3 regions of the Mesorhizobium sp. B2-1-8 genome follow, and region 1 is predicted to be linked to each of the others. Evidence: predicted binding sites of a transcription regulator. Region 1 holds the regulator's gene; each other region holds the start of a gene.
What was found. The regulator LexA, encoded in region 1, represses DNA repair genes until DNA is damaged. The targets are predictions, from matches to a motif close to TGTTCNNNNTGTGTTCNG.
Positions count from the first base shown of each region.

Region 2: FJ970_RS26790 (PA0069 family radical SAM protein) is a predicted target of LexA. The motif match lies at 1,085-1,102, and genes of this name have one in related genera.
Region 3: recA (recombinase RecA) is a predicted target of LexA. The motif match lies at 661-678, and genes of this name have one in related genera.

Region 1 covers NZ_CP083952.1:3,945,810-3,948,080, forward strand. Annotated here, with positions in the region: gene FJ970_RS19290 (ComEC/Rec2 family competence protein) at 1-945, shown strand, start outside; gene lexA (transcriptional repressor LexA) at 939-1,682, opposite strand; gene FJ970_RS19300 (GntR family transcriptional regulator) at 2,093-2,271, opposite strand, start outside.
Region 2 covers NZ_CP083952.1:5,428,378-5,430,648, forward strand. Annotated here, with positions in the region: gene FJ970_RS26780 (hypothetical protein) at 1-355, opposite strand, end outside; gene FJ970_RS26785 (glycosyltransferase) at 499-1,026, opposite strand; gene FJ970_RS26790 (PA0069 family radical SAM protein) at 1,177-2,271, shown strand, end outside.
Region 3 covers NZ_CP083952.1:4,413,313-4,415,583, reverse strand. Annotated here, with positions in the region: gene FJ970_RS21715 (carbohydrate kinase family protein) at 1-433, opposite strand, end outside; gene recA (recombinase RecA) at 736-1,836, shown strand; gene alaS (alanine--tRNA ligase) at 2,109-2,271, shown strand, end outside.

The DNA of each region.
Region 1 (2,271 bases):
GCAACGGCGCTGTTTGCCATCTGGCATTTCCAGCGGGTGTCGCCGCTCAGCCTGTTCGCCAATCTGGCCGTCATGCCGATCGTATCGGTTGTGATGTTCCTGGCTGTCGCCAGCGCGTTGCTGATGCCGTTCGGGTTGGATTGGCCGGCTCTCTACCTCATGGGCAAGGGCCTGACGGCGATGATCGCCGTATCGGCGTGGATATCGGAGCGCTCTCCGATCGATGGGGTCGGGCTGATCTCGCAGCAATCCGTGCTGCTGGTCACCGTCGCGCTGGTCATCGCGACGATGGCGACGACCTGGCTGCGGCTTGCCGCGCTGCCGTTCGCGCTTGCCGGCCTGTTGACTGTGTCGCACACGCGCACGCCCGACGTGCTGATCTCGGAAGACGCGCGGCTGGTCGCAATGCCAATCGGCAATGGCGAACTGGCCGTCAACCGGGAACGTCCGAACGAATTCGCAGCCGAAAACTGGAAACGCGCCCTGATCTCCGAAACAATCGTTAAACCGGAAATGTTCGACAAGACGGACGGGCAATTCGATATCGCCGCTCCCACCGACCTGCCGCAGGGATCGCCGTTCTATTGCCGTGAAGGCCTGTGTCTTGCCAGGCACCCCTCCGGCGCGATCATCGCCTATGTCGAGGATCGCAAGAACACCTGGAAGGCCTGCGCCTTCGCCGACCTGATCGTCGTCAATGACGCGACCGCCTATGACGCCTGCCACAATCCGCTGGTTCTCGTTGTCACGAAACGGCAACTGGCCCGCAAGGGGAGTGCCGCCGTCTTCTTCGATCCCCAGTCGGCCACGAGCCCGGCTGCGATCGAATTCGCCGTCGACGGACCATACCGGCCCTGGCACGAGCAGCGAAAATTCTCACGCGAGGCGAGGGGGCTGCCGCCCTATAAAAAGCCTGACAAACCCGATGGCAAACCGGTTCAGTAGCGTCTTATCAGCCCGACCAGTTTGCCCTGCACCTTGACCCTGTCTGGCCCGAAGATGCGTGTTTCGTAGGCTGGATTGGCGGCTTCGAGCGCGATCGAAGCGCCCTTGCGGCGAAACCGCTTCAGCGTTGCTTCCTCCTCATCGACCAGCGCCACGATGATTTCGCCCGGACTTGCCGTATCGGCATTGCGGATGATGACCGTGTCGCCGTCGAAGATACCGGCCTCGATCATCGAGTCGCCCTTGACCTCCAGCGCATAGTGCTCGCCGCCCATGATCATGTCCGGCGGCACCGAAATCGAATGCGTCTGATGCTGGATGGCATCGATCGGCACACCGGCGGCGATACGGCCCATGACCGGGATGGACACGGCTGAAACCGCATCGTCGTCGTTACCGGCCGCGGGCAGGCGAGAAGGCGCCGCCGCCGGCCTGATCTGGCGGCCGAGACCGCCTTGGCCAAGGCTGCCCTGGATGACGCTTGGCGAGAACTTCTTCGCCGCATTGAGGCCCGGCGCGATCGAGTCCGGCAGCCGCAGCACTTCCAGCGCGCGCGCCCGGTTGGGCAGCCGGCGAATGAAGCCGCGTTCCTCCAACGCCGTGATCAGGCGATGGATCCCCGACTTGGAGGCAAGATCGAGCGCTTCCTTCATCTCGTCGAAAGAGGGCGGTATCCCGCTTTCCTTGAGCCGTTCGTGGATGAACATCAGCAGTTCATGTTGCTTGCGTGTCAGCATGGCGGCCCCCAAGGCAGTGAACGAAGGTCTGAACCAGAATCGAAAAACAAACCCAGAACAAACACTATCTGTTCCAGTTGTGTTCCGCAACCGTTTAAAGTTTAATGAATTTGTTAAGGCGTCTGAAGTTTTTTGCCCGCGACAGCGGACGGCAATCGACCCTTTCCGCTGTCGGCAAGGACATTGAAATCGTTTTGGTTAATGGGCTGTGGCCCATCCTCCGCCGAGGCTTGGCATCAGTCTTTTTGAGGGCTTTTCCGGGGATGGATCGTAAAAATTATGGATCCATTATTCGCGGAACGAAACGAAACCAAAACGCCAACGATTGTAGCTTCGGGGTAGCGACGGATCCAGGCGTCCGGCCGGCTCCGATCAAGTGCGTGCGAACAGGCGTCGCGGAAGCGCTGAAGTCATCCGGCGACAGCTTTCAAGCTGCCGGCGCGGGCGGCGTACTCGGTCGCGCCGCTGTCTTCGCTGTGGACATAGACATGCAGGGTGTAGCCGATATGCGCAGTCATCAGCGCCTTGGCCCGCTCGACGTCACGATCGAGTGCCGCTTCCATGATCGCGGTATGGTGTTCGATCGCAA
Region 2 (2,271 bases), 1.5 Mb from region 1:
AACAAGGCGTGCGCCCCGCGAAACGCGCGATCTCTTCATGGATCACAGCCGGCAGGACGAGCCCTGAAAACAGGCCTTGGGAGCGTAGCGCATCGACCACCGTGCTCCGCTCGACACCCGCAAACATCGTGTTTCCCGCATTGTCGACCGGACGAGCGCGTTTTGCGCCCAGCCAGTGCATGCGGCGCCCGGGCATGGTGCGCGCCAGCACGAACATCGGCAGCCAGGCAGGGTTTTCGCGCAGGTCCGCGAAATAGGTCGGAACGCGCACGGCGATGCGCCGCAGCAGGCTGCCATTGCGCGCGATGGCCTCGATACTGGCAGTGCCGGATTTGTCAGGAATCGAAAGCTTCATTGGATCCTCGGCTGTGACGGCGCCACCGATGCCGCACCGGCTACCGCGCGGCATGACCCGAACCCAACTCACCCACCTCGTCGTAAGGCTACCTCCGCGTCAGTCTTTGTGCAACGCACAATGGACAGAGCAGTTGCAAAAAATCATTTCGAGGCGCGGTGCCCGTGCTTCGGCGGCGCCGCCCATATCTCGGCGTCGAGTTTCCTTGTCGCCAGGCCGCGCGCCAGCGCCTCGGCGCTGCCGGCACTTTTCGACAAGGAAGCGGCCTGGCGCTTGCTGATCACCAGCCCGTCGGCCAAAGCACGGTTGCCCGAAAAGACCCGGGCCAGGAACGGCGGACGGCTGCCCCGCGCTCGCGAGAACCGGGCGGCCATGGTCTGCCTGGCCGTATGGGCGACGACCGCGTCGATCCAGCCCTCTACCAGCCTCGCACCCGGTTCGAGAAACAGCAGCCAGTCACCCTTGGCCTGGCGGATGCCGGCGGCGATGCCGCCGCTCCCCACATAGTGGCAGCCGGCATGCTCGGCGACGCGATGCGTGTGGTCGGTGGAGCCGGTGTCGCAGACGACGACCTCGCGCACCACGCCCTCGACCGCGCCGCCAATCAGCGTCGCCAGCGTGCGGACGAGCCCCTCCTCGTCATTATGCGTTTCAATGAGAACACTAAGCATCGTGAGCCGAATAGCGGAAAGCGTTGACCGACGCCAGTTTTTGCAGCGCACCATAGAAAGTTCTTGCTTTGTTCTCATCGACAAAATAGGAATAATTTCATGAGCAGAGCGATTCGACACAACATGGACAGTCCCTGGGAGCGGGCGAAGATGGAACCGATCATGCGCGCCGACATTGCGGCCTTCGGAGCAGGACGGGCCGAGATGGCCAACGCCATGATTGAGCAGAGTGGCATGCGGGTCCGTCCGGACCGCAATCGTGGCCGGTCGGCAGGCATCAATCCATCCGGCCGGTTCGAACCCGTCAGCCGGCATGTCTTCGACGACGGCTGGAGTTCGCTGGAGGAACTGCCTCCGTTCAAGACCGAGGTGCAGGTGGAGAAGCCGCGCACCATCATCACCCGCAACGAATCGCCCGACATCTCCTTCGACCGGTCGATCAATCCCTATCGCGGCTGCGAGCACGGTTGCGTCTATTGCTTCGCGCGGCCGACGCACTCGTTCATGGGCCTGTCTCCGGGCCTGGATTTCGAATCCAAGCTGTTTGCCAAGCCGGACGCGGCACGCCTGCTCGACAAGGAGTTGTCGAAGGACGGCTACCAGCCGCGCACCATCGCCATCGGTACCAACACCGATCCCTACCAGCCGATCGAGAAGCAGTACCGGATCATGCGCGAAATCCTCGAAGTGCTGGAGGCGCGCGGTCATCCGGTCGGCATCGTCACCAAGTCGGCCCTGGTGGTGCGCGACATCGACATTCTGTCGCGCATGGCCGAGCGCGGGCTCGCCAAGGTGGCGCTGTCGGTGACGACGCTCGACCGCATGCTGGCCAGGACGATGGAACCCCGCGCCTCGACGCCGACCAAGCGGCTGGAGGCTATCAGGCAGCTTTCGGATGCCGGTATCCCCGCTTCGGTGATGGTGGCGCCAATCATTCCCGGCCTGACTGACCAAGAGATGGAACGCATCCTCGACTCGGCACACCATGCCGGTGCGCGCGAGGCTGGCTATGTGGTGCTACGCCTGCCGCTGGAGGTCAGCCCGATCTTCAAGGACTGGCTGCTGCGCCACTATCCCGACCGCTATCGTCACGTCATGTCGCTGATCCGTTCGATGCGCGACGGCAAGGACTACGATTCGGAATGGGGCAAGCGCATGAAGGGCGCCGGACCCTATGCCTGGCAGATCGGCCGGCGCTTCGAGATCACCGCCAAGCGGCTCGGCCTCAATGCCGAACGACGCACG
Region 3 (2,271 bases), 470 kb from region 1:
GGTTGGCGTCGCACAGGATGGCATCGGCGGCAGCCACTTCCTGGCGTATCTTGGAACGCCGGATCTGCTTGGGAAAGGCCAGGTCGTACAGCGCCATGTCGGCAAAGCCGACGATCAATTCGCCTTCGCGATCGATCAGTGCCGTGTAGCTCGGCGTGGTACGGTCGAGGAACACCGCCGACAGGTCGACGATGCCTGCCTCGGCGATGGCCCGTGAAACCGTATCGGCTGACGCGTCGCCGCCGCGCACCGAGAGCAGCGATGCGGAGAGGCCGCGCCGCACCATGCTGCGCAACGCATTGAAGACGCCACCGCCGACATCCTCGCGCATCGTGCCGGGATTGGAGGCCGCCGGCACATAGGGGCCGGACACCTGGCCACGCCGGTCGATATGGGCGCCGCCCACGGCCAGTATCTCTAGGGATTCCATCATGGCGGCGATATGACCTTTGTTGTTGCAGACGCACAAGCGCTACAATGCGCGACAGAGCTTCGCATGCAGGACGGCGATTCGGCCGGGCGATAGGATCGAGCCGTCTGGCCCAATGCGGAGCCTGTTCCTGCCCGGGCGGAGCCCTCTCCTGCCCGGGGTTGCGAGACAAAAAAAGAACAAATTGGGATATCGCTTGTTTTTCAGTTGGTTGTCACCCCTTGCCAAATGAGAACAAAAAAGGTACAAAATGGCAGGGATTACGGATTGTCCGGCCTTCATTGACGACCAAGGGGTGATGTATCATGGCTCAGAATTCTTTGCGGCTGGTAGAGGATAAGGCAGTGGACAAATCAAAGGCTCTGGATGCGGCGCTGTCGCAAATCGAGCGGGCTTTCGGCAAGGGCTCGATCATGCGGCTCGGCGCCAACGAGCAGGTCGTCGAGATCGAAACGGTGCCGACCGGCTCGCTCGGCCTCGACATCGCGCTCGGCGTCGGCGGCCTGCCGCGCGGCCGCATCATCGAAATCTACGGGCCGGAAAGCTCGGGCAAGACGACGCTGGCCCTGCACACCGTGGCCGAAGCCCAGAAGAAGGGCGGCATCTGCGCCTTCGTCGACGCCGAGCACGCGCTCGATCCGGTCTACGCTCGCAAGCTCGGCGTCGATCTTGAGAACCTGCTGATCTCGCAGCCCGACACAGGCGAGCAGGCGCTGGAGATTTGCGATACGCTGGTCCGTTCCGGCGCCATCGACGTGCTGGTGGTCGATTCGGTGGCGGCGCTGACGCCGCGCGCCGAAATCGAGGGCGAGATGGGCGATTCGCTGCCCGGCCTACAGGCCCGTCTTATGAGCCAGGCGCTGCGCAAGCTGACCGCCTCGATCTCGCGCTCCAACACCATGGTCATCTTCATCAACCAGATCCGCATGAAGATCGGCGTCATGTTCGGTTCGCCCGAGACGACGACCGGCGGCAACGCGCTGAAATTCTACGCCTCGGTGCGCCTCGACATCCGCCGCATCGGCTCGGTCAAGGATCGCGACGAGGTGGTCGGCAACCAGACCCGCGTCAAGGTGGTCAAGAACAAGCTGGCGCCGCCCTTCAAGGTGGTCGAGTTCGACATCATGTATGGCGAGGGTGTCTCCAAGACCGGCGAACTGGTCGATCTCGGCGTCAAGGCCGGCGTGGTCGAGAAGTCGGGCGCCTGGTTCTCCTACAATTCGCAGCGTCTCGGCCAGGGCCGCGAGAATGCAAAACTGTTCCTGCGCGACAATCCCGATACCGCGCGCGAGATCGAACTGGCGCTCAGGCAGAATGCCGGGTTGATCGCCGAAAAATTCCTCGAAAATGGTGGCTCTGAAGGCAATGGCGACGACGGTTTCGAGGACGAAGCCGGCGCGATGTAGGGTAACGGCCAGAGTTTGGCCATAAAACCAGCCTATTATCTGATGCTTAAGTAACAGAGTTCTGTAGTATCGCGTTCCAAACCGCCGGCCTTCGCGCCGGCGGTTTTCGTTTGCGCGTCCGCGCAAATGCCGGTGCAAAGCGCGAATTGGCCCAATTCCGTGTTTCTGGACAGGGTCAAGAGCTACGGCTAAAAGGCCAACTCCATCTTCTAGAAAACACAGAGCCATCTCCCGCCGGTCCGGCCGGCGGTTCTCTCGAAAAGGCAGTATCCATGAGTGGCGTGAACGAGATCCGGTCGACCTTTCTCGACTATTTCCGCAAGGAGGGCCATGAGGTCGTGGCCTCGAGCCCGCTCGTGCCGCGCAACGATCCGACATTGATGTTCACCAATGCCGGCATGGTGCAGTTCAAGAACGTCTTCACCGGTTTGGAGA